DNA from 3 places in the Serratia sp. AR11 genome. Region 3 is predicted to be linked to each of the others. Evidence: predicted binding sites of a transcription regulator. Region 3 holds the regulator's gene; each other region holds the start of a gene.
The links. The regulator CRP, encoded in region 3, controls carbon source genes, mostly activating them, when cyclic AMP is high. The targets are predictions, from matches to a motif close to ATGTGANNNNNNTCACAT.
Positions count from the first base shown of each region.

Region 1: yrbN (protein YrbN) is a predicted target of CRP. The motif match lies at 7,706-7,723, and genes of this name have one in related genera.
Region 2: deoC (deoxyribose-phosphate aldolase) is a predicted target of CRP. The motif match lies at 4,171-4,188, and genes of this name have one in related genera.

Region 1 covers NZ_CM150739.1:420,258-430,524, reverse strand. The annotation lists gene ACSOSI_RS02010 (ABC transporter permease) at 1-694, opposite strand, end outside; gene ACSOSI_RS02005 (ABC transporter permease) at 691-1,845, opposite strand; gene ACSOSI_RS02000 (HlyD family secretion protein) at 1,827-2,798, opposite strand; gene ACSOSI_RS01995 (luciferase-like monooxygenase) at 3,023-4,036, shown strand; gene yedF (sulfurtransferase-like selenium metabolism protein YedF) at 4,071-4,310, opposite strand; gene yedE (selenium metabolism membrane protein YedE/FdhT) at 4,307-5,521, opposite strand; gene ACSOSI_RS01980 (DEAD/DEAH family ATP-dependent RNA helicase) at 5,668-7,629, opposite strand; gene yrbN (protein YrbN) at 7,619-7,693, opposite strand; gene nlpI (lipoprotein NlpI) at 7,816-8,700, opposite strand; gene pnp (polyribonucleotide nucleotidyltransferase) at 8,829-10,267, opposite strand, start outside.
Region 2 covers NZ_CM150739.1:622,876-633,142, reverse strand. The annotation lists gene deoD (purine-nucleoside phosphorylase) at 1-413, opposite strand, end outside; gene deoB (phosphopentomutase) at 485-1,708, opposite strand; gene deoA (thymidine phosphorylase) at 1,778-3,100, opposite strand; gene deoC (deoxyribose-phosphate aldolase) at 3,170-3,949, opposite strand; gene ACSOSI_RS02975 (NupC/NupG family nucleoside CNT transporter) at 4,323-5,600, opposite strand; gene ACSOSI_RS02970 (bifunctional metallophosphatase/5'-nucleotidase) at 5,822-7,369, opposite strand; gene ACSOSI_RS02965 (TatD family hydrolase) at 7,738-8,511, opposite strand; gene ACSOSI_RS02960 (patatin-like phospholipase family protein) at 8,511-9,632, opposite strand; gene ACSOSI_RS02955 (CsbD family protein) at 9,643-9,828, opposite strand; gene ACSOSI_RS02950 (DUF1328 domain-containing protein) at 9,887-10,048, opposite strand; gene osmY (molecular chaperone OsmY) at 10,206-10,267, opposite strand, start outside.
Region 3 covers NZ_CM150739.1:5,094,963-5,105,229, forward strand. The annotation lists gene ACSOSI_RS24105 (MFS transporter) at 1-131, opposite strand, end outside; gene ACSOSI_RS24110 (GNAT family N-acetyltransferase) at 163-1,080, opposite strand; gene ACSOSI_RS24115 (LacI family DNA-binding transcriptional regulator) at 1,324-2,304, shown strand; gene ACSOSI_RS24120 (PhzF family phenazine biosynthesis protein) at 2,305-3,087, opposite strand; gene ACSOSI_RS24125 (LysE family translocator) at 3,098-3,700, opposite strand; gene ACSOSI_RS24130 (hydrolase) at 3,819-4,799, shown strand; gene ACSOSI_RS24135 (YheU family protein) at 4,796-5,029, shown strand; gene ACSOSI_RS24140 (phosphoribulokinase) at 5,181-6,050, shown strand; gene ACSOSI_RS24145 (OsmC family protein) at 6,090-6,497, opposite strand; gene crp (cAMP-activated global transcriptional regulator CRP) at 6,877-7,509, shown strand; gene ACSOSI_RS24155 (YccS/YhfK family putative transporter) at 7,564-9,639, shown strand; gene argD (bifunctional acetylornithine/succinyldiaminopimelate transaminase) at 9,677-10,267, opposite strand, start outside.

The sequences.
Region 1 (10,267 bases), 820 kb from region 3:
GGAATAGCCAGATCGGTAGCAGCGCCGTCAGCCCGCCCAAATGGGCCGCCAACGGGGGCTTGCCGCCGGGGATGCTCTTCATGGCAATGCTGACGCGAACGCAGGCAATCAATAACGAGTGCTGTAACAGCATCACCAGCAGGCCAGGGAAGATGATCGCTGCAAAGCTGATGCCCGGGTTGAACACGTCCAGCGTTTGCCCTCGTATGGGCGTCAGGATCACCTGCGCCTGGCGTTCGCTGAAACCGCTGCGCAGCAGTAAGCCGTTGTTGTACTGGTTCAGCAGTTGCTGATAGGCCGCAACCACGTCCTGCTGGATCTGGCCGTTGGCTAGCCGGTTGGTAGCATCGCCATAGACCGGTACCACGATATTTTGGCCGCTCAGGATCTTCTTCTCCAGATCCACCGGCATGATGATCACCGCGAACAGTTTACGCCAACCGAGGTCACTTTTTGCCTGCTCGAGGCTATCGTAAGTCACGATGGCAATCTTCGAGGTCGCGTCCAGTTGGCGAATCAATTGGCGGCTGGCGGTGCTGTGGTCCTGATCAATCACGCCGACCGGCAGATCCCACACCGTCCGGTTGGCATAGACCATGCTCATGACGCACAGCGACAGGATCAGCATCAACCACATCGGCCTCTCCAGCATGCCAAGCAGCACCCGGACGAAGGTTTGCCAGTAGATTTTCATCCCGCGCCCCCTTCCTTCAGCAGCCGCGGCAACAGCCGGTTACGCACCAGGAATGCCGTCACCAACGGGTAGACGGACAGTAATGCACAAACGCTGAAGATGGCACTGGCCGGAACCTGCCGCAGGAACACGTCAAACATCGCGTACAGCGCGTGAGTTAAGGGTTCAATATTGGAGATGATTCGCGCCGGCAACGGCATCGACAGTTCCGGTACCGCCATACCCGAGAAGGTCAGCGCAATACTGACCAGGATGGCAATCAGGCTGTAGGCGGTGATAATGCTGCTGGTAAAGGTAAACAGCAGCAGGCCGATGCTCTGCGCCGCCATCACGTAAAAGAAGGCTATCATCAACATGAACAGCGGATTGCCGCTGACGCGGGCGTCAAAAATACCCACCAGCGCGGCAATTTCAACCATCAGCAGGCTGGTGAAACACAGGGTGTATGGCGCCAATTTACCCAGCAGTGCCAGGCTGAATGGCCGGGCCTTCAACAGCGATTTGCTGCGCGCCAACACGTAGATCATGCAGGTCACCACAAATAGCTGCAGCAAATGGATAGTCGCGGCAAACTGCTGGTAATAAATATAACTGCCGCTGGCGTTGAATAGACTGCCGTACGACAGCGTCACGTCCGCCAACGGCGGCAGCGTCTTGCCCATCTCCGCGGCGATAATGCTGCGGTAGCCGGCATTGATTTCGGTCATCAGCCCGCTGAAATCCTGAGTAGAATACAGCCCGGCACCATAGAACAATGCGTTGTAATACATCACCACGCTCGGCTGCTTGCCCGCCAGCGCATTGGCTTCAAAGTCCGGCGGGACGTACAACAACGCGTAATCCTGCGCACTACGCAGACGATACAGCGATTCATTCAGCCCGCCGTCATATAGCTCTACGTGAGCATGAGAACCGGCATCCAGTCGGCGCGTCAGCGACTTGGACAACGAGCTGTGATCGTTATCCACCACTGACACCGGCAGATCCAGCAAGGTCCCTTCCGAAAAGTTGCTGCTGACCAGACCAAACAGCATCAGCGGGAAAATCCAGCTCAGCCAGTGTATTACCGGGCTGCGGAAGGCGACGCGGCACTCGTTGTCAAACGCGTGACTGAAGCAGCGCCAACCGGCCCTTACTCTTTCCATAACCATAAGCTGCTCATCCCTGGACGCAGGCCTTCCACCGGCTGTGACGGATACAGCCGCACTTCAAAGGTTTTCAGGTCGAAGTCACCGGTAGCACGAGTGGCGCGTTTGGTGGCGTAATCGCCCAGCGGCGCAATATAGCGCACCTCCGCTTCGATCATTTTGTCCTTCAACGCCGGTACCCGCATCTGCACCTTATCGCCCTTACGCACATGAGCCAGAATGTCTTCACGCAGGTTAAAGACGAAGTAGGCATCCGGAACGCGGATCAGCGTCAGCAACGGGCTGCCGGCATTCAACAATTCCCCGACCTCCGCCGGGATCGGCCCGACTTCGCCGGCCACCGGGGCTAAAACCCGCAGGTCGTCAGTCTGAGCCTTCACTTGCAGCAGGTTTTCTTCCGCTGCCCGCAGCGCTGCGGCGTACTGTTGCCGCAGTTCGATACGGTCGCCATTCGTGCCTTCGTCCAGGTTGGCCTTGGCCGCCTGCACCTGTTGGAATGCGGTGTCACGCGCCCGGCGTGAGCTGTCCAGCTCGGACTTCGAAATATAACCTTTGCCGGAAACGCTCAGGTTACGGTTGTAGTCGTTCTGCGCGTTGCGATATTGCGCCTCGGCCTGCGCCAGGTTGGCACGCAGATTACGGATGCTTTCTTCACGCGTGCCGTGCAGAGATTGGTCGAGCTGCGCTTTGGCTTCATCGCGCGACGCCTGGGCGGAACGCAGCTGGGCCATCAGTTCCGGGCTATCGAGCTGGATCATCACCTGTTGGGCTTTCACGTCGTCACCACGCTCAACCAGGCGTTCAACCACCCGTCCCTTGGCCTTGGAGGCCACGATCACCTCTGGCGCGTCCACTTCCCCCTGCAATAACAAATCCTGATTATGTGCCCGGAACAAGATCGCCATGGCGATCGCCACCACCATCAACAATAAGGTAAACAACGTCTTTTTTTTCATTCTCTCAGCTCCCTGAGCGATAAGCGGCGGGTGGAATCATCACGTCCATATTTTATATCAACTCCCAAAAACCATTTTTATCATAAGGATATAGCAAGCACATATATCCTCTTTTATAACTATAAATTGGATTATGCTTTTAACACTAAAAGCACATTTTGCTTTGTAGTTTGCAGACCTCTGCAATCGCCCTTTAAGCGATCAACTCTTTGATGGACGATATCATGACTGAAAAAACTACGGTGCCGGTTTCGGTACTGGATTTATCCCCCATTCCGCAAGGGGCCAAACCCCGTGATGCCTTTCACGCCTCTTTAGATTTAGCACAACATGCCGAAAAATGGGGCTATCAACGCTATTGGTTGGCAGAACATCACAATATGACCGGCATTGGCAGTGCGGCAACCTCGGTTTTGCTGGGCTATCTGGCCGCCGGTACCCAGAGTATCCGCCTCGGCTCCGGTGGCGTGATGCTGCCCAACCATGCACCGCTGGTGATTGCCGAGCAGTTCGGTACGCTGGAATCGCTGTACCCGGGACGTATCGATCTGGGTCTGGGCCGCGCGCCCGGCACCGACCAACGCACCATGATGGCGTTGCGTCGTCATCTGTCCGGTGAAGTGGATAACTTCCCGCGCGACGTGCAGGAACTGCAACATTACTTTGGTGAGGTACAAGCGGGCCAGCCGGTGCAGGCAGTACCCGGCCAGGGGTTACACGTGCCGATCTGGCTGTTGGGCTCCAGCCTGTACAGCGCCCAGTTGGCGGCACAGCTTGGCCTGCCGTTTGCCTTCGCTTCCCACTTTGCGCCAGAGATGCTGTTCCAGGCATTTAACCTGTACCGCGACAACTTCAAGCCTTCCGAGCAATGCCAACGGCCACACGCCATGGTATGCGTCAACGTGGTGGCCGCCGACAGCGATGCCGATGCACGTTTCCTGTTTACCTCGATGCAGCAGCAGTTTATCAATCTGCGCCGCGGCTCGCCGGGCCCACTGCCGGCACCGGTGGACAATATCCACGCGCTGTGGACCGCCGGAGAACAATATGGCGTCGATCAGGCGCTGCGCATGTCTGTCATTGGCAATGAAACTACCGTGCGTAATGGGCTGCAGACGCTGCTCAGCGAAACCGGTGCGGATGAAATCATGGTTAACGGCCAGATCTTTGACCATCAGGCGCGCTTACATTCGTTTGAAATTGTCGCCGGGGTGAAAGGCGATTTGGTGAAGGGATAAACTATTTGGGCGCCTTTACGGCGCCCTCATTTTATCAGCGCTGGATCAGGTAGCGGATGGTGGGACCATCCTGCTGGATATCCAGAACCTTGTAGCCATGGTTGCGCGCATCAAGCGGGATGTTGTTGATTGACTGCGGGCAATCGCTGATCACCTCCAGGATTTCCCCCGGCTTCAACTGCGGCATCGCTTCCAGCGTCGCCACCGCCGGGTAAGGGCAAGGCTCACCCAGCATATCCAACCGGTAATCCGGCACTATCGCCGTTTGCTTCATGACACACTCCTTAAATTAACCACCTGCGCGTCGGGCCTGGCGCGGAAAAATCGTTTTTCCCACCACAGCATGGCGCCAAACGCCAATGCCAGCAGCAGGTAGGTTACCAGCAGGCCACCGATCGGGCCGAAGGTCTCCAGCAGGTTAACCTTGTCGTAGTCAGTGGCCAGCGTCGGGGCCAAATCATCCCAGAAATAGGCCAGCAGCGTGGCACCAATGATATTGCCCAGCCCAACCCACCAGTAATGCACCTGACCTTCTACCGCACGGTACATCCAGCCGGTTTCGCAACCCCCGGCCAACACTATGCCAAAACCAAATAACAATCCGCCCAGCACCGCATTGGGGCCGGCCCACATGATTTTAGGCGCCACGCCCAGTTGGACGTAGCTGAAAATGCCGATGGCACTGGCGGCCATACCGAGAATGATGGCCTTCGCCATATGGGTACGCCCGCTGATCCACAGATCGCGGAACGCCGAGGTGAAACAAATTTGCGCCCGTTCAATCAGCAGGCCAAAACCGATGCCAAACAACATGGCGATACCCAGCGTCGGTGCATCAAACAGCGTCCATAGCGACCAGGCGATCGCCAGACAGAACACCACCATCCCCAAACGAAAACGGCGACGCGCCTGCTCCGGCTTTTGGGTCAGCGGCGCGGCCGCCTTCACCTTCTGTAATTTGATCGGGATGCGGAACATCGGCAACAGGGTAAATTTGGCACCAAAATAAGAGCCGGCGGCGGTCGCCAGCGCAAAGAACCAGGCGTGCAGCGAGAACTGCGGAATGCCGGTAAAGAAGGCCGCCAGGTTGCAGCCCATCGCCAGACGTGCACCGAAACCGGCGATGATACCGCCCAGCAGCGCCTGCACAATGCGAATGCGATTCTGCGGCTGGCGTAGCTTGATGTTGTTAGCCCACAGCGCGGCGGCGATACAGCCGGCAAACATGCCGATGATCATCCTGCCGTCGATGCGTTGCAACGGCGTCCCCTCAAGCCCGATAACCTTGAAGTAACCCCACTGCTCTGGGTGCAACCCGAACAGCTGCAATATATGGCCGCCCCAGCGGGTGAATTCACCGGTCACCGCCCAGAAGGCCCCGGTCAAACCGAAATAGTAGGTAGAGAGGATCCCGGCGGCAATCACCGCGGGTAAAGGTGCCCAAAAGCGCACCAGATATTGAGACTTGAACTGCTGCCAACTCATGGCATCTCCCGTGCGTAGTATCCATAAGAAAAAACCTTATAAATGATACGCCATTTTCCCTCACTTAACGGCGAATTTCAGGCATAAAAAAACCAGCCCGAAGGCTGGTTTTTAATCCAATTAACCGCGAACGGTCAAATTAGATGTTATGCATCACCGAAGCGACGACGTGGTGCAGCCGGAGCGGCGTCATCACGACGTGGTGCGCGTTGGCCGTCACGGTTGAAGTTACCGCCACGACGCTCGCCACCGTTGCCGGCAGGTGCAGCAGCACCGCCTTCACGACGATCACCGAAAGAACGACGGCCTGGGTTTGCCCCTTCACGACGTTCGCCGTTGAATGGACGAGCCCCGCCACGACGCTCACCGTTACCGGCAGGTGCAGGACGCTCACGACGTTCATGCGGCTGTGCATCGCCCAGCAGTTGCATGTTCATCGGCTTGTTCAGGATGCGGGTACGGGTGAAGTGAGACAGGATCTCGCCCGGCATGCCTTTTGGCAGCTCAATAGTTGAGTGGCCGGCAAACAGCTTGATGTTACCAATGTAACGGCTGCTGATGTCGCCTTCGTTAGCGATCGCGCCAACGATATGACGAACTTCAACGCCATCATCACGGCCCACTTCAATGCGGTACAGCTGCATTTCGCCAACGTCACGACGTTCACGACGTGGACGCTCAGCGCCACCGTCACGGCTGTCTGGACGTGCGTCACGACGACGGTCGCTACCGCGGTCGTCACGGTCGTTGAACTCACGACGCTGACGTGGTTTGAAGACAGGATCCGGTGGCAGGATCAGAGGACGTTCGCCCTGTGCCATTTTCAGCAGTGCTGCGGCCAGCGTTTCCATTTCCAGCTCTTCTTCGCCCGGCTGCAGTTTAGCCAGCAGGCCACGGTACATGTCCAGATCGCTGCTTTCCAGCTGTTGCTGTACTTTAGCTGCGAACTTGGCCAGACGACGCTCACCCAGCAGTTCTACATTTGGCAGTTCAACTTCTGGAATGGTCAGCTTCATGGTGCGTTCGATGTTACGCAGCAGGCGGCGTTCGCGGTTTTCTACGAACAGCAGCGCACGGCCGGCACGACCAGCACGGCCAGTACGGCCGATACGGTGAACGTAAGATTCGGAATCCATAGGGATGTCGTAGTTCACAACCAGGCTGATACGCTCAACGTCCAGGCCACGGGCAGCAACGTCGGTCGCGATCAGGATATCCAGACGACCATCTTTCAGACGCTCCAGGGTCTGCTCACGCAGGGCCTGGTTCATGTCACCGTTCAGTGCCGCGCTGCTGTAACCACTGCGCTCCAGCGCTTCGGCCACTTCCAGGGTCGCGTTTTTGGTACGAACGAAGATAATCGCCGCATCAAAATCTTCAGCTTCCAGGAAACGTACCAGGGCTTCGTTTTTACGCATGCCCTGCACAGTCCAGTAGCTCTGGCTGATGTCTGGACGGGTAGTCACGCTCGATTGAATGCGCACTTCCTGCGGCTCTTTCATAAAGCGGCGGGTAATGCGACGGATAGCTTCCGGCATGGTTGCAGAGAACAGCGCGGTCTGATGTTCAGCCGGGATCTCTGCCATGATGGTTTCTACGTCTTCGATAAAGCCCATACGCAGCATTTCGTCGGCTTCATCCAGCACCAGACCGCTCAGGTTAGAGAGGTTCAGGGTGCCACGCTTCAGGTGGTCCAGCAGACGGCCTGGAGTCCCTACTACGATTTGCGGGCCCTGACGCAGAGCGCGCAGCTGCACGTCATAACGCTGGCCGCCGTACAGGGCCACGACGTTAACGCCATGCATGTGTTTGGAGAAATCGGTCATCGCTTCAGCAACCTGAACCGCCAGTTCGCGGGTCGGTGCCAGCACCAGGATCTGAGGTGCTTTCAGGGAAGCGTCAAGGTTGTGCAGCAGTGGCAGCGAGAACGCCGCAGTTTTGCCGCTACCGGTCTGTGCCATGCCCAGCACATCACGGCCGTTCAACAGGTGAGGAATACACTCAGCCTGGATCGGTGAAGGTTTTTCGTAGCCCAGATCGGTCAGGGCAGAAATGATCGGAGCAGACAGCCCCAGGTCAGCAAAAGAGGTTTCAAGCTCAGTAGTCATGTACACGTGCCTCATTAATAATGGCAGCCAGTCTACATAACTCGTCGAGAAAATTTTCAGTCATTTTCATTGAAAAGTGTGAACCGGCTCAAATTAGATTATAAAACGAACAAAAAAGCCCTCGCCCGTTAAGACGATAACTTTGGCAAAAAACCAATGTATATCAGGCTGATAGTTGTTCGTCAGCTATTGCTGGTCCGATTCCGATAGGTCGTCTTGTTCTTGGCCCAACAGCGCCAATTCCAACAATGCATAGCGGTGCTCAACGAAATTATGAACGTTGTTAGCAACCGTCAGTTTGAACAGCGCCGAAGCGGTGTCCTTGTCCCCCAGACTTAGGTAATGCTTACCTAAATAGAAGTCAGTTTCACTGAGATGCTCAGCGAGCGAAGTGTTATCCGTTGCATCTGCCTTGAGCCTTTCCATCAGCGTTTTTTCACTGATGTTGCCCAGGTAGAATTCGACAATATTCCATCCCCATTGCCCTCGGTTCGCCTTGTCATAACGCTGCTGGAGCGCTACGTCAGCCTTCTTGGGATCGATTTCTCTTTCCACAAGATACAGCCACAACGAACGGAAGGGATCGTTTGGGTCGTCTTGATAAAACGCCTGCAGATCATCCTGCGCCAACGGGAAGCGGCCGCCATAATAAAGAGCGATGCCCCGGTTTAAACGCGCGTAATTGTAAGTTGGATCAAGCTCTAGTACAGAATCAAACGCTTCATAGGCAGCATCAAAATTGCCTGCCTGCGTTAAGTAAATGCCCAGGTAGTTGAAAACTTCTGGCATATCAGGACGTATCGCCAGCGCTTGCGAGAAATCATTGCGCGCCAGTGCACGTAGCCCGAGGCTATCATACAGTACACCGCGCTCATATAAAAGCTGCGCACGCTCATCGTCCGTCAGTGCCCGGCTGGCAAGTATTTGTTCCATGCGCGCCAGGATCACTTCCTGCTGCAGAGTTGGCTGCAACGGGATCGCCAAAACTTCGTCTTTACGCCAATCATGGTTGCTGCATCCTGCCAGCATGAGTGCTGTCGCAACGTAACACCAGCGCAAGAAAGGCTTCATTTCCCACTCCCGAAGACAAACATTGGATGAACATCCTTTCATCCGTTTGCAAATACGCAGGCATCCTGCCCGCGTTATATGAACAGCTCCCAACCCCATGGTCGGGAGCTGTAAATCTATCTATACAATTATTCTGCTTCAGGCGCAGGTGAACCTGCTTCTGGTGCGGTCGCTTCTTTGATGCTCAGACGCACACGGCCCTGACGGTCAACTTCCAGTACCTTAACCGGTACTTCCTGACCCATCTGCAGATAGTCGGTCACTTTCTCAACGCGCTTGTCAGCGATTTGAGAGATGTGCACCAGACCTTCTTTACCGCCGCCGATCGCCACGAATGCGCCGAAATCAACGATACGGGTAACTTTACCCTGGTAAATACGGCCCACTTCGATCTCGGCAGTGATCTCTTCGATGCGGCGGATAGCGAATTTCGCTTTCTCACCGTCGGTAGCAGCAATTTTAACTGTACCATCATCTTCGATTTCAATGGTAGTGCCGGTCTCTTCAGTCAGCGCACGGATGACAGAACCGCCTTTACCAATCACGTCTTTGATCTTGTCCGGGTTGATGCGGATAGTGTGAATACGTGGTGCAAACTGAGAGATATCGCCACGCGGGGTGCTGATAGCCTGTTCCATCACGCCCAGGATGTGCAGACGCGCGCCCTTGGCCTGGTTCAGAGCAACCTGCATGATTTCGCGGGTGATGCCTTCAATTTTAATGTCCATCTGCAGCGCGGTAATACCGTCACGGCTACCGGCTACTTTGAAGTCCATGTCGCCCAGGTGATCTTCGTCACCCAGAATGTCGGACAGAACAACAAAGTTGTCTTGTTCTTTCACCAGGCCCATTGCGATACCGGCAACGGCGGCCTTGATTGGCACACCTGCATCCATCAGTGCCAGAGAAGCACCGCAGACGGAAGCCATTGAAGAAGAACCGTTGGATTCGGTGATTTCAGAAACCACACGCACCGTGTACGGGAAATCTTCTGGTTTAGGCATCATAGCCAATACGCCACGTTTCGCCAGGCGACCGTGACCAATTTCACGACGTTTTGGTGAACCTACCATCCCGGTCTCACCAACGGAGTACGGAGGGAAGTTGTAGTGGAACAGGAAGCTGTCGGTCTTTTCGCCCATCAGCTCATCCAGGTTCTGCGCGTCACGGGCGGTGCCCAGCGTTGCGGTAACCAGTGCCTGAGTCTCACCACGGGTGAACAGTGCGGAACCGTGGGTACGCGGCAGAACGCCGGTGCGCACGTCCAGACCACGGATCATGTCTTTTTCACGGCCGTCGATACGCGGCTCGCCACGCAGCACACGGCTACGAACGACGTTTTTCTCAACGCTACCCAGGATGTCCTGAATTTCAGACACGTCCAGGGTTTCGTCCTGTGCCAGCAGGGTTTCAACAACGCTGCTCTTGATCGCATCAACCTGAGCGTAACGCTCTTGTTTTTCGGTGATGTGATAAGCGTCGCCCAGGCGGCCTTCTGCCAGTTCTGCAACGCGCGCGTGCAGCGCTTCGTTGACTGCAGGTGCCTGCCAGTCCCACTTGGCTTTGC
Region 2 (10,267 bases), 1.0 Mb from region 3:
GCGTTACGCACCATGTCAAAGTCGGCGATTGCCGCGTAGTCATGATCCTTGAAACGCATGCGGTTCACTTTGGAATCGGTGCAGGCACCCATGCCGATCACCACGTCACGCAGTTTAACGTCGTCACGCACCGCGCCGCACGAACCCACACGGATGATTTTCTTCACGCCGAATTCGGCAATCAGTTCACGCGCATAAATGGAGCAGGACGGGATACCCATACCGTGACCCATTACGGAGATTTTGCGGCCTTTGTAGGTCCCGGTGAAGCCCAGCATGCCACGCACGTTGTTCACTTCCACCGCGCCTTCCAGGAAAGTTTCCGCGATGTATTTTGCACGCAGCGGATCGCCCGGCATCAGTACTACGTCAGAGAAATCACCCATTTCAGCATTAATATGCGGCGTAGCCATAATTGTCTTCCTTTAAATCGTCGTCATGAATAAAAAAATACGCCGGGCAACCGCCCGGCACTAACAAAGTCTTAGAACATCGATTTGCCGTAATCCATCGGCGACACGCCAAAGTAGCTGGCAACCGTCTGGCCGATGTCGGCGAAAGTTTCACGGTGGCCCAGCGAGCCAGGCTTCACTTTCGGGCCGTAAACCAAGACCGGGATGTGTTCACGGGTGTGGTCGGTGCCCGGCCAGGTTGGGTCACAGCCGTGGTCAGCGGTGAAGATAATGATGTCTTCATCTTTAACCAGTTTCAGCAGCTCCGGCAGGCGACGGTCGAACAGCTCCAGCGCGGCGGCATAGCCGGCAACGTCACGACGGTGGCCGTAAGAGGAGTCAAAATCAACGAAGTTGGTGAACACAATGGTGTTGTCGCCGGCTTTTTCCATTTCGATCAGAGTGGCGTCGAACAGCGCATCGATACCGGTCGCCTTGACCTTTTTGGTGATACCCACGTTAGCGTAGATATCGGCGATTTTACCGATAGACACCACTTCGCCGCCCTTCTCATCCACCAGTTTTTTCAGCACGGTTGGCGCCGGTGGCTCTACTGCCAGGTCATGACGGTTACCGGTACGCTGGAAGTTGCCCGGCTTGTCGCCCAGGAACGGGCGCGCGATCACGCGGCCAATGTTATAACCGCCTTCGGTCAGTTCTTCACGGGCGATTTCACACAGCTCATACAGACGGTCCAGGCCGAAGGTCTCTTCGTGACAGGCGATCTGGAAGACCGAGTCGGCAGAGGTGTAGAAAATCGGTTTGCCGGTTTTCATGTGCTCTTCGCCCAACTGGTCGAGGATCACGGTGCCGGAAGAGTGGCAGTTGCCGAGGTAACCCGGCAGATTGGCGCGCTCAACCAGCTTGTCCAGCAGCTCCTGCGGGAAACTGTTGTGCTCATCGCTGAAATAGCCCCAGTCGAACAATACCGGCACGCCGGCAATTTCCCAGTGGCCTGAAGGCGTATCCTTACCGGAAGAGAGTTCGCTGGCGTGAGCATAGGCGCCAATGATGTCTGCATTACGGTCCAGCCCCTGCGGGAAGGTACCGGTGGATTCTTCCGCCGCTTTGCCCAGGCCCAGACGGCTCAGGTTAGGCAGGGTCAACGGGCCCTGACGGCCCACGTTGGCTTCACCGCGAGCACAAACCTCGGCAATGTGGCCCAGAGTATCGGAACCCTGATCGCCAAATTTCGCCGCATCTTCACTTGCGCCAATACCGAATGAGTCTAATACCATAATAAATGTGCGTTTCATCATGCTCTCCTGCGTGTTCTCACGCTGTGGGCGACAGCGAAAACGCCGCTGCCACTCCTGATTCGTTAATTATTCAGTGATACGCTTATAAACGACTGGCGTCACTTCCGGCGCTTTGTCACTCAGCACCATCGCACTGCGCACCTCTTCGGCCGCCTGCTGCCAGCTTTCTTCGTCGTTAGCGTGGATCACCGCCAGCGGTTGCTGGGTATCGACTTTATCGCCCAGACGGGCCATGCCGGTCAGGCCGACGCTGTAGTCGATATTGTCGGTCGCGCGACGACGGCCGCCGCCCAGCGATACCACCGCCATGCCCAGCGCACGGGTATCCATCGCACTGATGATACCCTGTTTTTCGGCGTAAACCGGTTTACTCAGAGTTGCGGCCGGCAGGTAGCTGTCGTAGCGCTCGACGAAATCGGTCGGGCCCTGTTGCGCCGCCACCATGCGACCAAACACTTCAGCCGCTTTACCATTGTCCAGCACCGCCTGCAGTTTGGCACGTGCATCGGCGTCATCTTTCGCCAGGCCACCGGAAAGCAGCATTTCCACGCACAGTGCCATGGTCACTTCCAGCAGGCGTGGGTTACGGTATTCACCGGTCAGGAAGCGTACCGCTTCGCGAACTTCGACCGCATTACCGGCGCTGGAAGCCAGCACCTGGTTCATGTCAGTCAGCAACGCGGTGGTTTTGCAGCCTGCGCCGTTAGCCACACCCACAATCGCCTGTGCCAGATCGGCCGACAATGCGTAGGTTGGCATAAAGGCACCGGAACCGACTTTAACGTCCATCACCAACGCATCCAGCCCTTCCGCCAGCTTCTTCGCCAGAATTGAGGCGGTGATCAGCGGGATAGAATCCACCGTGGCGGTAATATCACGGGTCGCGTAGAAGCGCTTGTCCGCCGGTGCCAGCGAGCTGGTCTGGCCGATAATCGCCACGCCCACGTCCTGAATAATCTTACGGAAGGCATTGTCGTCCGGGAAAATATTAAAACCCGGGATCGCTTCCAGCTTGTCCAGCGTACCGCCGGTATGCCCCAGGCCACGGCCGGAGATCATCGGCACGTAGCCGCCACAGGCCGCCACCATTGGGCCGAGCATCAGCGAAGTCACGTCGCCCACGCCACCGGTAGAATGCTTGTCGACCAGCGGGCCGTTCAGCGACAGGCTTTTCCAGTCCAGCACGGTGCCGGAATCACGCATCGCCATGGTGAGCGCCACGCGCTCCGGCATGGTCATATCGTGGAAGTAAATGGTCATCGCCAGCGCCGCGATCTGCCCTTCAGAAACCACATTGTCACGGATACCATTGATGAAAAAGCGGATTTCCGCTTCGCTCAACGGTTGACCGTCACGTTTTTTACGAATAATTTCTTGTGCCAGGAACAAGGCATCCCCCTGTTTTAGCTAATGTAGAGTGCAGGCAGACGCCATATCGCGCCTTGCCGACGGAATCGATCAGTAACCGCTGCCAGACGGCTCGGCACCGTGGCCCAGCGTCGCCAACAGGCTGGCTAACAGGCTGGAAGCCCCGAAGCGGAAATGACGCGCATCGGCCCAGCCTTCACCCAGAATACGATCGGCAAGTTGCAGGTAATGCAGTGCATCTTCCGCCGTACGCACGCCGCCGGCCGGCTTGAAGCCCACCGTCTTGGCGACGCCCATATCGCGGATCACCGACATCATCAGCTCGGCGCTTTCCAGCGTCGCGTTGACCGGCACTTTACCGGTTGAGGTCTTGATAAAGTCCGCGCCGGCATTGATGGCAATTTCCGAAGCCTTGCGGATCAGATTGGCCTGCTTGAGCTCACCGGTTTCGATGATCACTTTCAGCAGCACGTTGGCGGCCAGACAGGCCTGCTTGCACTGTTTCACCAGCTCAAAACCGACCTGCTCATTACCGGCGATCAGTGCGCGGTATGGGAACACCACGTCCACTTCATCGGCACCGTAAGCGATAGCCGCACGCGTTTCCGCCAGCGCGATCTCGATATCATCGTTGCCATGCGGGAAGTTGGTGACGGTCGCAATACGGATGTCTGGCGTCCCCTGCTCACGCAGGGCCTTGCGCGCCGCCGGAATAAAGCGCGGGTAAATGCAGATGGCCGCGGTATGCCCGGCCGGGCTGTTCGCCTGACGACACAGCGCGATCACTTTCTCATCGGTGTCATCATCGTTCAGCGTGGTCAAATCCATTAAGGTCAGCGCACGTTGCGCTGCTGCGGTTAATTCGGTCATAAAACTCTCCAACTGAGAACCTGGGTGTTGGCGAGCGGACTTGGTTCCTTGAAGATAGCGCAGGGGAACGGGTTCCCTCTTCGGCAACTGAGATCCTTCTCACCGCACATAACCCTTCGCATCGCGCAGGGTCAGTAATAGCTATTTGAACACGATCGCCAGGGGCAATTCGCGTTCACAGTCACACTATATGAAATAACACTGTAACAGACCGGAATTATATGTGAAGACCATCACAAAATAACGCGATATCGTTCACAAATTCGCTAAAGAAACGGGCAAAGATAGCGGGCACAGCATTCTGTGCCCGTGTTAGAAGTATAGGCGCTGTCCTGCAATAGAGCCTGTTGCCCTATGCAGGACAGCCCGGGGATTACAGCGCCAGGAAGAACCCGGCGATGGTCGCGCTCATCAGGTTGGAGAGCGTCCCCGCCGCCACGGCTTTCAGACCGAAACGTGCGATGTCGTGACGACGATTCGGTGCCATGCTGCCCAGACCACCGAGCAGGATCGCCACCGATGACAGGTTGGCAAAGCCGCACAGGGCAAAGGAGATAATCGCCTTGGTATGCGTCGACAGCACCTGCAGCCCCTCTGCCGCCACCACGTCGTCCGGACGCAAATAAGCACCAAAGTTCATGTAGGCAACAAATTCATTCACGATGATCTTCTGGCCGATAAACGAACCGGCGGTCATCGCTTCATGCCATGGCACGCCGATCAGGAAGGCAATAGGTGAGAACACCCAACCGAGGATCAGCTCCAGCGACAGCTGCGGATAGTCGAACCAGCCGCCAATACCGCCGAGAATGCCGTTCAACAGGGCGATAAGCGCGATAAACGCCAGCAGCATTGCGCCCACGTTCAGCGCCAACTGCATGCCGGAAGCTGCACCGGAAGCCGCTGCGTCAATCACGTTGGCCGGGCGGTCTTCTTCCGCGATCAACTTCGTTGCATCGTCCCTGTCGTGGGTTTTTTCGGTTTCCGGCACCATCAGCTTGGCAAACAGCAGGCCACCCGGTGCGGCCATGAACGAAGCCGCAATCAGGTATTCCAGCGGTACGCCCATCTGGGCATAACCTGCCAGCACCGAACCGGCCACCGAGGCCAGGCCGCCACACATCACGGTGAACAACTCAGATTGGGTCATGGTGGCGATATACGGACGCACCACCAGCGGAGCTTCAGTTTGGCCAACAAAGATATTGGCGGTCGCCGACAGCGATTCTGTCCGCGAGGTACCCAACAATTTTTGCACGCCGCCGCCCAGTACGCGGATCACCAGTTGCATGACGCCGAGGTAGTAAAGCACCGCAATCAGCGAGGAGAAGAACACGATCACCGGCAGGACGCGCAGCGCAAAAACAAAGCCGCCGCCGCCAAAGACTTCAAACATCTTGTCGGAAACCAGACCGCCGAAGATAAATGAAATGCCCTGATTACCGTAGGCGATTACGTTAGCCACGCCGGCCGACATGCCGCCGAGAATGCTGCGACCTACCGGGACGTACAGCACCAGCGCGCCGATGGCGACCTGAAGAACGAATGCCCAGCCAACGGTGCGAAACTTAATCGCGCGGCGGTTGCTGGAGAGCAGCACGGCAATGGCGATCAGCGCCGCCATGCCGACCAGGCTCATGATGAGTTGCATGCAAAGTATCCCTGTTGCGAAAAAAAGAAATGCATCCCTGTCCGGTTGTCCCGCGAGGGTTGCTTATGAGTGTTTTCGGGGTGCGATTATACGGAGCGGGACAACGCCCGCACCGATTTATGTCACAAATATATACAACCAGACGCAATAGAAAACACCAGTACGTGACATACATCACGGTTTAATCCTTCTGCATGACCTTGGCTCATCGGCCTAATTGGCTACAGTGCCACGTCCTTAATCCGTTTTTGCTCGTTGGGGGAGATCTCCGCTTGGGACTTGATATAGTCCACCACCGCTTCTGCCGCGCCGCTGCCGGCCACCGTCTTGATGTTACGCCCTTCGGTAAAGGCGCTGAACCCATCCCCACCCGTGGCCAGGAATGAATTCACCACAATCGGGTACCAGGCGTCATCCTTTAGCGGCTGCCCCTGCACCGTTAACGAGACGATGCGCTGATTGAGCGGCTTGCGGCTATCGTATTTCATTTCGATGCCCTTCGAGACTTGCAGGATGCCGTTGGTCAGATTTGCCGCATGATTCATTAACGAACGTAGCTGTTTGCCGTTGATTTCCATGTAGCTCAAGTCGTCCGGGAAAGGGAACAGGGTGATAATATCGCCCAGTTTAATTTGCCCCTGAGCCAGTTCACTTCTCAATCCGCCACTGTTGACGAAGGCGAATTGCGCCCGTGGATCCATGGCCAAAAAAGCATCACCGACCATATTGCCTACGGGAGAAGACTCACCATAAGAACGCGTCAATTCTGCGCTGGCCTTACCGATTTTCTGCTGAGTGATCTCTTTCAGCTTATCCGTCCATAGCGCGATCTTATCCGCCGTTGCCCGATCGGGTTCAACATCGCCAGCGTAAATATTGATTAGCTGCCCTTTATAGCCGGTGATCTTTTTACTTTTATCGTCAATATTCAGCACCAGTTTTCCCAGATCGATGCCATAGGCATCGGTGGAAACAATTAATGTATTGTTCACCTTGATGGGTTCCGGCGTACCCACGTGAGCATGACCGGTAATAATGACATCCAGCCCCTGTACCTGCTTTGCCAGCTCTATATCTTTATTTAACCGCCGACTCACGTCCGTCGCACCAAAACTGGATTGCCGTGCCGGCACACCTTCATGGATTAACAATACGGTAATGTCCACCTTGTCGCGGATCTGCCCAAGATATTTATTCAGGTATTCCACTTCGTCGCGCATTTCGACACCCTTGCGCATATTTTTATTTACCGTATCGTAGAAAGCGAATTTCCCATGCAGACCAATCACGCCAACCTTAACACCGGATTTTTCCAAAATAACCCAGGGCTTATCCCACACCGGTTTATCGCTATTTTCATAGAACAGGTTACCCAATAACACAGGAAAGGTGGCCTTATTCATCTGCTGAATCATATTCGGTACGCCGTGATCAAATTCATGATTACCAATAGAAACAGCATCAAACGACATTTGATTCATCACATCAATGATAGCCTCACCCTTCGTTAGCGTGCTGATATAAGGACCGGTAAAAAAATCCCCGGCATCGAAGAAGAAGACAGCATCATCTTTGGCTTTGGCCTGTTTGACGATAGTGGCAATATTGGCGAATCCCCCCACTGGTTTTTCTTTGCTGACGTAAGGGGCTTTAAAAGGGAGCACATTGGCGTGCAAGTCGTTGGTATGATAGATCGTAAGATCAACAGCCTGAACAGAGGCGCTGGTAAAGAATGCCACCGTGACTAATGGAAAGATAAACTTTGATATTTTCACGTAATATTCCCTCAATCCATGTGTAGGGCACTGCCTGATCCAATAAGTGTTTTTGAATCACCCTTTATTTAAACGCGTTAAGTGTATTGTAATACCTGATGATTGGAGATTAACTGCCCTGCTGTCTGAATATAACAGGGTAAATATGAATGGAAAACGACAGACGCGCTTAGTTAAACATAGCATCCACTTTTGTTTTGTGAATTATGTCATGTTTGAAAAATAAGACTTAGCCCGTTATCGATTCATTTATTGATTGTCATTAACTTGTTATTCGAAAAGCAATTACAATACGCTAAAAACAAAATAAACGAATGGCAAAGCATCCATAACGAAAATATAATCCCCCGAAAAACACCCCATCACACTGAAAATAACTCTCGTGTATTTCGCTGTAATTGGGCGCCGATCATCTCCTCCGACTCCGGGCGCAATTGGCACAGGGCAGCGAAAACTTCAGCAGCGCGCTCGGGGCGGTTCGGTTGCCCCTGGTAACCGGCCAGCGGCATGTCGGGCGCATCGGTTTCCAACAGCAACGACGTCAACGGCAGTTGGGCCATGACATTACGGGTTTTCTGCGCCCGCTCATAGCTGATGGTGCCACCGACGCCAATGTAATATCCCAGGCGGATAAACGCCTGCGCCTGCGACAGACTGCCGGCAAAGCCGTGCACCACGCCGCGACGAGGTACTTCGGTGCGACGCAGCATCGCCGCCAACTGATCATGGCTGCGGCGTGAATGCAGGATCACCGGCAAATCGTATTGCTTTGCCAGCTTCAATTGCGCGGTTAACACCTGCTGTTGGCGCTCGAACTGCGGGTTTTCCATATACAGATCGAGGCCAATCTCCCCCACCGCCACCAGCTTAGGCGGTCGGCTGGCCAGGAACCCCGCCAATTGTTCCAGCTCCGGCTCATGGTGCTCGGCAATATACAACGGGTGTAGCCCCAGGGCAGCAAACAGCGGTGGATAATCGCGTGCCAACTTCAATACCCGCACAAAACGATCGGCGGTCACCGTAGGCACGATAATCCGTCGCACGCCCGCTTGCTCCGCCAACGCCAGGCTTTCACTCTCGTGACCGCTGAACGGCGGGAAATCGAAGTGGCAGTGGGTGTCGGTGAAGTCGTGCATCACAGCAGCCCACCCTCGCCCGGTGGCACTTCGCCCGGCAAAATAATGTCCATCGCCGCCAGTTTGGCTTCCGACGGGTTGGCAAGATCGCGCGGGTGACTGATGTCGGTAATAATCGGTGAAGGCATGATGACGTTCTCCGGTTGGATCAAACGACGCGACAGCGCCTTTTTCACCTTCATGCCGTCCAGTTTGTCCTGTTCTACCAGCCAGTGACCGACGGTTGCCAGGAAGTAGCGCCCGCACTTACGGCCCAGGTGATAGTCCTGATTGAGCGACGTGACGCGACTCCCCAGGGCATTACTGGCCAACGGCTTCGGCGGGAAAATCTCGAAGATGCGCAGCTCGCCGGGCGGCTTCTCAATAAACTGCTGGATGCGGTGGTAACTTTGCTCGTGGTGTTGCAGGATGCGCACCATCTGCTGCAGGCTGCTTTCGCTCAGCCAGTGCTCCATGCGTTTCATCCACTGCGGCGTGTAGTACATCTGCGACGGCACGGTGCGGATCACCACGATGGTATCCGCGCCACGGCGATAGGCTTCTTCAACCGGGATCGCATCGCTGATGCCACCATCCTGATAGCTGACGCCGTCCAGCTCCACACCCATGCGGTAAAAACCGGGGATGGCGCTGGATGCTTTGATGGCCGGTAGCCAGCTCTCGCGTTGCGCGGGCAGGTAGGTCGGTTCGAAGTCATCACTGCGGCAGGCGCACATCAGGAATTCACGGCCATCAACCAGGCTTTTTTCCGCAACGTCCATCGCCAGCGGCAGCTGTTGGGTCGTGGTATCGAGCAGCCAGTCGAGATCGATAAGATGCCCACCGCGCACAAAGCGCAATGGGTTAAAAAATTCAGCGGAAGTGGTGTAGCGGGTGATCACCCGCCGCGCGTAGCCCATCTGGCCACAAATAAAAGCCGAGAGGTTTTGCGCGCCGGCAGAAGTGCCGATCATCAGATCAAAAGGATTAAAGCGGGCACGCTGGAACTCGTCCAGCACGCCGGCAGTGAAAATGCCGCGCTGCCCGCCCCCTTCACATACCAGCGCCATTTTACCGGGCCGGTAAGGTTTATACGCCAGCGGTTCGATATTGCCGAGCGTGATGGGTATTCTGTATCCCAACCCTGCATCCTCAGTGAGACGTTTTACCCGAGGATACCTTGTCTTGCTCTCTTCCGTAATCCTCTTGCAGTACACCAGAGAGGCAATCATTGCTGCCCATCAGCCAGATGCAGTCGCTGTCAGACCACTGCGCCAACCTCTGACACACCCGGCCCTTCAGCTGTTTCCAGCGTCCGAGGATGATGTCGCTGTTCATGACTGACCTCCCTACTGCGAGAAAACAGATTAAGCTTTGTTACACTTTGAGGATAAAGCTAAGGGCGTCGGCGACCGGTAAACAGGCTGACCAGGAACAGAATGATCCCTACGACGAAGACGATTTTTGCAGCCCAGGCGGCGGTACCCGCCAGTGAACCAAAACCTAATGCTGCAGCAATCAATGCGATGACTAAAAAGATAATGCCCCAACGAAACATAAGCTTCTCCTTACCATAGTGAAAAAACGCATCGCAATCCGTGCCCTTCTCGGGCGCCACCGGACTGCCGGTCAGTTTCTTTTTTTGATGGTGCATCCTGGGCTAGCCTCACGGCTAACCCAGGATTTGGTGCTTGTTGTTACGCTTGCTAAAAAATTTATGGCTTAACGACCAGGTCGTTTTTAACGCTTTTCACACCGTCGATAGCCTTGGCAATGC
Region 3 (10,267 bases):
ATCACTACGCCGAGCGTGACGTACCACGCCCCCCAAACAAAGAACTGCAGAAACATCATCAGTGCCAACCGCGGCACCACCCATTTGAATGTGACGCTTTTGGTCCCCAGGACCGCGCTGTCAGTTTGCATAATTCCCCCATTGGTCTTGTTGTGGTGTTGTCTAACCGCTTTCCGGCAGGAAGGACGGCATAACCACACCGCCGGGTTGTAGCGCACGGCCTTTCACCTGCGCCAAATGCAATTCACAAATCCGCCCGCCCCACTGCAACAGCACCTGACTGAGGGCGGAACGTTGCGCCGGTACCAGCACCACCGGCGTGGTACCGCGATGGTGGCGATCCAGCATCCAACCGATCAACTCCAGGGCAATCTCTTCGCTGTGGCTACAGCCCGGCCCCAACAGGCGGGAAGCCGGATGCGCCACCGAGGTCAGATAACCGCCCATGCTGCCGTCAAGTTCCCACACGGCAGTCCGCCATAGCCCGCTGGCGTCATTGAGGAAGTAGTCAATATCGCGCCGACGTTCGATGCCCAACAGCATTCGTTCCAACTGCAGGATGCCTGGCAGATCATCTGGCCGGGCGGCGCGCACTCTGCCGCGCGTCAGACTGGGGAAGGAAAATCCCTCTACCGGCACCGGTATCGTCATATCCTGGTAAATCGCATAGGGCGTAAAACCGGCACGGTGGTACAACGCGTAGGAGTCCAGATTTAACGCGCTGGAAATCAGGCGTATAGGTAGCGATCCCGCCAGTTCGTCGGCTTTCGCCATCAGCTGCACGGCGATACCACGACCAAAGTAGTCGGGATGTACATTCATGATGCCCAGCCCGAGATGAGTTTCACGCGGGTGAAAGAAGCAGGAACCGCACAGCACGCCCTGTTCATCGTGCGCAACCCAGTGCTGTCCGGGATCCAGATGGCGATAGACGTCAACAAACAGCCCGCAGCTGGTCGGTGCTGCGGAAAAGATGGCGCCCATGCCGTGGCGTTGATACCAGGCATTGGTCGACAGATGAATCAGTTGTGCGACCGCCTGGCGATCACTGTTTTCCGCTACTCTCAGTTGCACCTGCATCCGCCCCCTCTTTTCAGATTATGGGTTCAGCGAAATAACGTGAAATCGCAAAATGTAATCGATTTCATTTTCACCATGAGCAAAATGTAATCGATTTCTTTTTTTCGGCAACCTGATTAATCTGTTGAAAGGGGCTGATAAGATGAATTTGTAACCCACATCACAATCCTGAGGCCAGGCGCAGACTTTTTGCCGCGCTTGGGCATATTGTGCGGGGCAATTGGGCAGAAGGAACAGCAAACCATGTCGATCGAAAAGGTGGCGAAACTCGCCGGCGTCTCTGCCGCGACGGTCTCACGGGTATTGAACGGCCAGCAAATCGTCAAACCGGCCACTCGCGACAAGGTACTGGCGGCGATCCGCGCATGCGACTACCAACCCAACCTGCTGGCGCGTCAGCTACGCACTTCGCGTAGCCGTATGCTGCTGGTACTGGTTTCCAGTATCACCAATCCTTTTTGTTCCCTGGTAGTACGCGGTATCGAAGAAGAAGCCGAACGCCACGGCTACCACATTTTGCTGTGCAACTCCGAATCCAATCCAACCCGGGAGTCCGCCTATCTCAGCCTGCTGAGCGGTAAAGTGGTCGACGGCGTGATTACCATGGACGCCGTCAGTTGCCTGCCCGGCCTGACCGCAATGATTGGCGATTTTCCCTGGGTACAATGCGGCGAAGGCGATCCCGAGTTCCGTGCCTCTTCAGTCACCATCGACAACCATCAGGCGGCGAGGGCCGGCGTGCGTTATTTAGCTGCACGGGGTCGACGACGTATTGCCCTGATCAACAGCGACATGCGCTATCTCTACTCGCAGCAGCGAGAGCAAGGTTATCGACAGGCGCTGGCCGAAGCCGGATTCGACTATTGTCAGGTGGAATACGTCGAGGGGTTGGAATATGCCGCCGGTGCGTTGGCCATGGCTCGCCTGCTGGATGCCGGGCCGCGACCGGATGCGGTATTCACCATCTCCGACGTGATCGCCGGTGGGGCGATGAGCACCCTGCACCAACAGGGATTGCGCATTCCCGAAGATGTCGCGGTAATGGGCTTTGACGGCGTGCCATTCGGGGCCGTCACCACGCCACCGCTGACCACCGTCGAACAACCGATGCACCAGTTCGGCGTGCGCAGCGTGCAGTTGCTGCTGGAAAAAATCAAAAATCCGCAACAACCACCGCGCAATGAAGTGCTTGAGTGGCGGCTGGTTGAGCGTGGCTCAGCCTGATTACAAGCTCAATTCCCCACGCAAAAACGTGTGCGCATAGCCGCCAATCAAGGTGCGATCGCCCTTCAGCTCACAGAACAACTCGCCGCCGCGCGCCGAAATCTGCCGGGCGTGCAGCTGATGGCGACCAAGACGTGCGCTCCAGTAGGGCATCAGCGTGCAGTGTGCGGAGCCGGTCACCGGGTCTTCGCCGCCGTCGAGGGTAAAATAGCGCGAGACAAAATCCACCGCCTCACCCGGAGCGCTGACAATCACTGCCCGGCCGACCAGGGCAATCAGTGCCGGGATATCCGGCTGTAATGCCCTGACCTGCGCTTCGTTTTCCAATACCACCAACAGCGCATTGGCCTGCCACACTTCCTGCGGATTAGCCCCCAGCAGCGCCGCCAACCCTTCAGGCTCCACAACCTTCTGCGGCGGCCGGGACGGGAAATCCAGGACCAGGCGTTCGCCATCTTCGGCGTCGCGTTTAACGTACAGGTCGCCGCTCGCCGAGCGGAAACGAATATCCTGCAGCGCCGGGTTCACCACGCTGAACATCACGTGTGCCGCCGCCAGCGTGCCATGACCGCACAAATCGACTTCTCGCTGGGGAGTAAACCAACGGATGGCCGACATATCGCCATCGTCCCAGACAAAGCTGGTTTCCGGCAGGCTCAGTTCATTGGCGATAGCCTGCATCTCCGCAACCGACAACGGCTGCTTCAGCAGGCAGACGCCGGCCGGATTGCCCCGAAACCCTTTACCGGTGAAGGCCGCAATATGGAAGTAATTTTCTGCCATTCGCAATTCCTTAATGCCAGATGAGTAACACACAGGCCGCGGTGAGCAACCCCATAGAAACGTTAAAAATGATCCAGGCCTTTTTGCTGCGCAGCAGTCGGCCAATCACCGTGCCAAATCCCAACCAAATCACGCCGGCAATGATGTTCACCACGAATATGCCCAGTGAGATCGCCAGAATCGAGGCGTTGTATTGAGCACCCGCCAGGCTGAAGCTGGCCACCGCCCCCAGCGCCATCAGCCAGGCTTTGGGATTAAGGAACTGTAGCAGCCACCCCTGGTAGAGCCGTATCGGTTTGGGCGGTGCCACGTCGGTTTCCAGCTTTTCATAAGCGGCTGTAGCCACTTTCCATGCCAGCCACAGCAGATACAGGCTACCGAGAATTTTCAGCACCAGATGCAGCGCCGGATAAACCAGAATCAGGCTGCCGACGCCGAACGCCACCAGCAGCAAAATGCTTTGCATGCCGAGCATGATGCCAATCATCAGCAACAGTGAACGCATAAAGCCAAAGTTGGCACCGGAAGTGGTCAGTAACATATTGTTGGGGCCAGGTGTGATCGCGGCAACCCACAGAAAACCTAACATCGAAAGAAATAAACTCGCATCCATCAGGCGGGCGCTCCTCACCCAGGTCATTTTTTGCAGTATTATTGTTAACTCAGGCTAGTGAAGCTAACAGCGCACTAATCATCCCACAATAGTTGCCAATAAGAATTTTACTCAGGTTATGCATGAATCCTTTCGCCCTTTGACCGGGGCCAGTAATCCGCACCTGCAAACGCTGCTGCCACGGCTGGTGCGTCGCCGCGTGCAGTTGAAACCCCACTGGCAACGGCTGGAACTGCCCGACGGCGACTTTGTCGATCTCGCCTGGAGCGAAGATCCGGCTCAGGCCAGCGGCAAGCCGCGAGTGGTGCTGTTCCACGGCCTGGAAGGCAACTTCTACAGCCCCTATGCCCATGGCCAACTCAATGCCTGGCGTGAAAAGGGCTGGCTCGGGGTGGTAATGCATTTTCGCGGTTGCAGCGGTGTGCCGAACCGCAAGCAGCGTATCTACCATTCTGGTGAAACGGAAGATGCGCGCTTCTTCCTCCAGTGGCTGCGTGCTACCTACGGAGAAGCCCCCACCGCTGCCGTTGGCGTTTCGCTCGGCGGCAACATGCTGGCCTGTTATCTGGCACAACAGGGCGCCGACAGCCTGCTGCAGGCGGCGGTGGTGGTTTCTGCGCCACTGATGCTGGAACCCTGTTCGTGGCGGATGGACCAAGGCTTCTCGCGGGTCTATCAGCACTACCTGCTCGGGCAGTTGAAACAAAACGCCACCCGCAAACTGCTGCACTATCCTGATACGCTGCCGCTCAAACTGCCGCAGCTCAAGGCATTGCGTCGGATCCGCGACTTTGATGATGCCATTACCTCGCGCATCCATGGCTTTAGCGACGCCACCGATTATTACCGCCGTTGCAGCGCCCTGCCGTTGTTACCGTCGATCCAAACGCCGCTGTTGATCATCCATGCCAAGGACGATCCTTTTATGACCGACGAAGTGATCCCCGAAACCGCCACGCTGCCGCACAATATTGAATATCAATTGACCGAGTTTGGCGGTCACGTCGGTTTTGTCGGCGGCACATTGAAAAAACCCCATATGTGGCTGGAATACCGTATTCCATCCTGGCTTGCCCCTTACCTGGAAACAACCAAGTGATCATCCCCTGGAAAGAACTGGAAACCGAGACCCTCAATAGCCTGATCGAGTCCTTTGTGCTGCGCGAAGGTACCGACTACGGCGAGCATGAACGTTCGCTGGAACAGAAAGTGGAAGACGTGCGCCGCCAGCTGAAAAACGGCGAGGTGCTGCTGGTGTGGTCAGAACTGCATGAGACCATCAACATCATGCCGCGCGGGCAGTTCCGCGCCGGACAAGAAGAAATTTAGTGCTTATCGGTTCTATGACTGACGGAAAAAATCAGGTAACAATGAGGGATTGCAAACCAACGCGCAGTATTTTGCCCTAGGCGAAAGGGTGTCAAACAGACCAATAATGATATCTGACACCGGCGCATTAAACACGGAGTGACCCATCACCATGTCCGCCAAACATCCCGTTATCGCAGTGACCGGCTCCAGCGGTGCCGGCACCACCACCACCAGCGTGGCGTTCCGTAAAATCTTTCAGCAGTTGAACATCCGCGCCGCGGAGCTGGAAGGCGACAGTTTCCATCGCTATACCCGGCCGGAAATGGACGCGGCGATCCGCAAAGCGCGCGATCTTGGCCGTCATATCAGCTATTTCGGCCCCGAGGCCAACGACTTTGGCCTGCTGCAACAAAGCTTTAGCGAGTACGGCACCAACGGCACCGGCCGTTCACGCAAGTATCTGCACACCTACGATGAAGCGGTACCCTATAACCAGGTTCCCGGTACCTTTACCCCGTGGGAAGCCTTACCGGCACCGACCGACGTGCTGTTTTATGAAGGGCTGCACGGCGGCGTAGTGACCGAGCACAACGACGTGGCCAAGCATGTCGATTTGCTGGTCGGCGTGGTGCCTATCGTTAACCTGGAATGGATCCAAAAGTTAATCCGCGATACCGGCGAGCGCGGCCACTCTCGTGAAGCGGTGATGGATTCGGTGGTACGTTCGATGGAAGACTACATCAACTACATCACGCCGCAGTTTTCCCGCACCCATATCAACTTCCAGCGGGTGCCGACGGTAGATACCTCCAACCCGTTCGCCGCCAAGGCGATCCCCTCGCTGGACGAGAGCTTTGTGGTGATCCACTTCCGCGGCCTGGATCAGATCGATTTCCCTTATCTGCTGGCGATGCTGCAGGGTTCTTTTATCTCGCATATCAATACGCTGGTGGTGCCGGGCGGCAAAATGGGGCTGGCGATGGAGTTGATTATGGCGCCGCTGGTGCAGCAACTGCTGGAAGGCAAAAAAATCGAATAGCTTACCGGAGCGCGGCAACAAGCCGCGCTCCTTTATCCGTCAGGACACTGCGCGGATCTCAAAGCTGTGGGTCACGCTGGCAGCCTTGCTCAGCATCAATGACACCGAACAGTATTTCTCGGCGGAAAGATTCACCGCGCGCTCGACAATTTTGTCACTTAAATCTTTACCGGTGACGATGAAATGCAGGTTGATATGGGTAAACAGTCGTGGCGCCTCCTCACGCCGCTCGGAGGTTAATTTCACCTCGCAGTCGCGCACATCGTTACGTCCTTTTTGCAGGATCGACACCACATCTATCGCGCTGCAACCTCCCACCGACATCAGTACCATTTCCATTGGGCTGGGGGCTTTATCCCCGGCGTTGCCGTCCATCAGCACCTGATGGCCAGACGCGGATTCACCCAGAAACGTCAACCCTTCCACCCACTTAACTCTTGCCTGCATACTGGTCACTCCGGTTAATTTCTTAAAATCAGACTACGCTTTCGCATAGAAACTGGCAACGGAACCTGATGCTAATCATGCTGAAGCGAGACAACACAAGACACCCGCCTCACTCTGTGCTACAAACAGAGCCGCAATAAATCTTTCCGGGACACTGATTTCAGGGAAACTCCCAGGGAAAGGCTCCTTTACCGGTATGTTAACAGAATGTAGCTTGCAGCTCTCCCGGCAAGTTAATATGCTAGGGCGACAGCGTATATTTATGACACGCCTCAAAACCTGCTGACAGCCACCATTAAAAGAACGGCGACAGCACGTTTTACAGGGAACTCTGACCCCTGTGACACAAGGCAGCGATAACAACAGAGGATAACAGCGAATGGTTCTCGGCAAACCGCAAACAGACCCTACTCTCGAATGGTTCCTGTCTCATTGCCATATCCACAAATATCCATCCAAAAGTACGCTGATTCACCAAGGTGAAAAGGCTGAAACGCTTTACTACATCGTCAAAGGCTCCGTCGCGGTGCTGATTAAGGATGAAGAGGGTAAAGAGATGATCCTGTCCTACCTTAACCAGGGGGATTTCATCGGCGAGCTTGGATTATTTGAAGAAGGTCAGGAGCGTAGCGCCTGGGTTAGGGCGAAAACCGCCTGTGAAGTGGCTGAAATTTCCTATAAGAAATTCCGCCAGTTGATTCAGGTTAACCCGGACATCCTGATGCGCCTGTCAGCTCAGATGGCAAACCGTCTGCAGATCACATCTGAGAAAGTGGGTAACCTTGCTTTCCTGGACGTTACGGGCCGCATCGCGCAAACCCTGCTGAACCTGGCGAAACAGCCTGATGCCATGACCCACCCGGATGGTATGCAGATTAAAATTACCCGCCAGGAAATTGGCCAGATCGTCGGTTGCTCACGTGAAACCGTGGGTCGTATTCTGAAAATGCTGGAAGATCAAAACCTGATCTCCGCCCACGGCAAAACTATTGTCGTTTACGGCACGCGTTAATCACTGAAAAAACGGCGCGATGATTCGCGCCGTTTTTTTATGCCCCGAGTCATCATGTGGCGCCGACTGATCTACCACCCGGAAGTTAATTACGCACTGCGGCAAACGCTGGTGCTTTGCCTGCCGGTACTGTTTGGCTTGCTGATAGGCCAACTGCAATATGGCCTGCTATTTTCCCTGGTTCCCGCCTGCTGTAACATCGCCGGGCTGGACACGCCTCACAAACGTTTTTTCAAACGCCTGATCGTCGGCGGTTCACTGTTCGCACTCAGCAGTTTGTTACTGCAGCAAGCCCTGTTATGGCAGTTGCCGCTGCCGATACTGATGCTCGGCCTGGCGCTGCTGCTCGGCGTCAGCGGTGAAATCAGCCCGTTACACGCCCGTCTGCTGCCCGCTGCGCTGGTTGCCGCCATCTTCTCCCTCAGCATGGCCGGTTCAGTACCGCTTTGGCATGCGCCGCTGTTATATGTGGTCGGCACCGCCTGGTACGGGCTGTTCACCTGGTTCTGGTTCAAACTGTGGAAAGAGCAGCCGATGCGCGAGTCGCTCAATCAGCTCTATCTGGAGTTGGCGGACTACTTCGAGGCCAAATACTCACTGCTGACCCAGCATACCGATCCACAGACCGCGTTACCGCCGTTGTTGGTTCGTCAGCAAAAGGTGATGGATCTGATTACTCTGCTGTATCAGCAGCTAAACTTTCTGCCGCACGCCAGTAACCTCGAGCAAAAACGTCTGCAACGAACCTTTCAGGTCGCGCTGGATTTGCAGGAACACATCACCGTCAGCCTGCACCTGCCGGAAGAAGTACAAAAGCTGGTGGAACAGAGCCAGGCCGAAGCGATTATCCGCCGCAACGCACAGGTGATTGCCGGCCGGCTACGCACGGTGGCGCACGATATTCTCTATCACCAGCATTCGCAGCGCTTCAATATGGGCAATGAACTGGCAGCATTGGAAAAAGTAGCGGCACAGCACCCGGATAATCCGGTGGGTCAGTTCTGCTACTACCACTTCAGTCGCATCGCCCGTCTGCTGCGTACTCAGCATCCACTCTATCGGCGTGACCTGATGGCCAATCAAAACCGCCTGCCGTTTTGGCCGGCGCTGGTCAGTTATCTGTCGTTCAAATCCAATGCCCTGCGTAATGCGGCACGATTAGGCGTCACGCTGGCGGCAGGCAGCAGCCTGGGGATGATTTTCAACCTGCCGAAACCCTACTGGATCCTGCTCACCATCATGCTGGTGAGCCAGAACGGCTACAACGCCACCCGGGTGCGCATCCAACACCGTGCGCTCGGTACTTTGGCCGGGCTGGTGATCGCCGCCGGTCTGCTGCAATTACAACTGCCCGAGGCCGAAACCCTGAGCGTGATGCTGGTGATTACGCTGCTGGCCTATATGGTGTCACGTAAAAATTACGGATTGGCGGTGATTGGTTTTACGGTGACGGCGGTCTATACCCTGCAATTACTGGCGCTGAACGGCACGAATTTCCTGGTACCGCGTCTGATCGACACCCTGATTGGCTGCGTACTGGTGTTCGGCAGTACCATTTGGCTGTGGCCACAGTGGCAAAGCGGGCTGCTGCGCAAGAATGCCCATCAGGCGCTGGAGAACGATCAGCAGGCGTTACGTTTGTTGCTGGAAGAGCAAGAGCCGGATCCCACTGCACTGGCCTACGCACGCATGCAGGTCAATCAGGCGCACAACGCGTTATTCACCTCACTGAATCAGGCGATGCAGGAACCGGGGTTTGAATCGAACTATCTGGCGGATATGCGCCTGTGGGTGACGCACAGCCAGTTTATTGTCGAGCATCTGAATGCGATGACTATCCTGGCGCGCGAGCACTATATGCTGACGCCAAAACTGGCGGAGGAGTATCTGCAATCTTGCGAGATCGCGCTGCAGAGCTGCCAGCAACGGCTGGAGTACGACGGGCCGAGCAGTGGCAACAGCATTATGCAGCCGCCGGATTTGCACCCAGATATGCCGGTGACCGAAATGGAGCGCCACCTGCGGCGTATTCTTTCACACTTGAGCGTGATGCATACCATCTCGTCATTGGCCTGGAGCCAACGCCCACACCACGGCATCTGGCTGAAACGCAAACTGCGCGATCAATAAGGGCGCCGTCTGGCGCCCTTGTCATCAATGCAACGCATTACGCGTTAATCACGTCCTGCACCGTCAACTCAAACAGCGCCATACCCTGGTCGATGTCCTGGGTCTCCACCACCAGCGAAGGGGCAAAGCGGATCACATTTGGCCCGGCATTGAGGATCATCAGCCCACGAGCAGCAGCTGCGGTCAGGAAATCGCGCGCCTTACCCTGGTATTGCGGCGTTAACTCAGCACCAATCAGCAGGCCCATGCCGCGAATATCGCTGAAAATACCGTACTTATCGCCAATTTTCTTTAACGCCTGCACGTATAGCCCATGACGCAACTCAATGCCGCTCAGCACTTCCGGCGTATTGATCACGTCCAGCGCCGCTTCCGCCACCGCACAGGCCAGCGGATTGCCGCCGTAAGTGGTGCCGTGGGTACCGACCTGCATCACCGAGGCAATCTCTTCGGTGGTCAGCATGGCGCTGACCGGGAAACCGCCGCCAAGCGCTTTGGCCGTGGTGAGAATGTCCGGCGTTACGCCATAGTGCATATAGGCAAACAGTTTGCCGCTGCGCCCCATGCCGCTTTGTACTTCGTCGAATACCAGCAGTGCCTGGTGTTTGTCGCACAGTTCACGCACGCC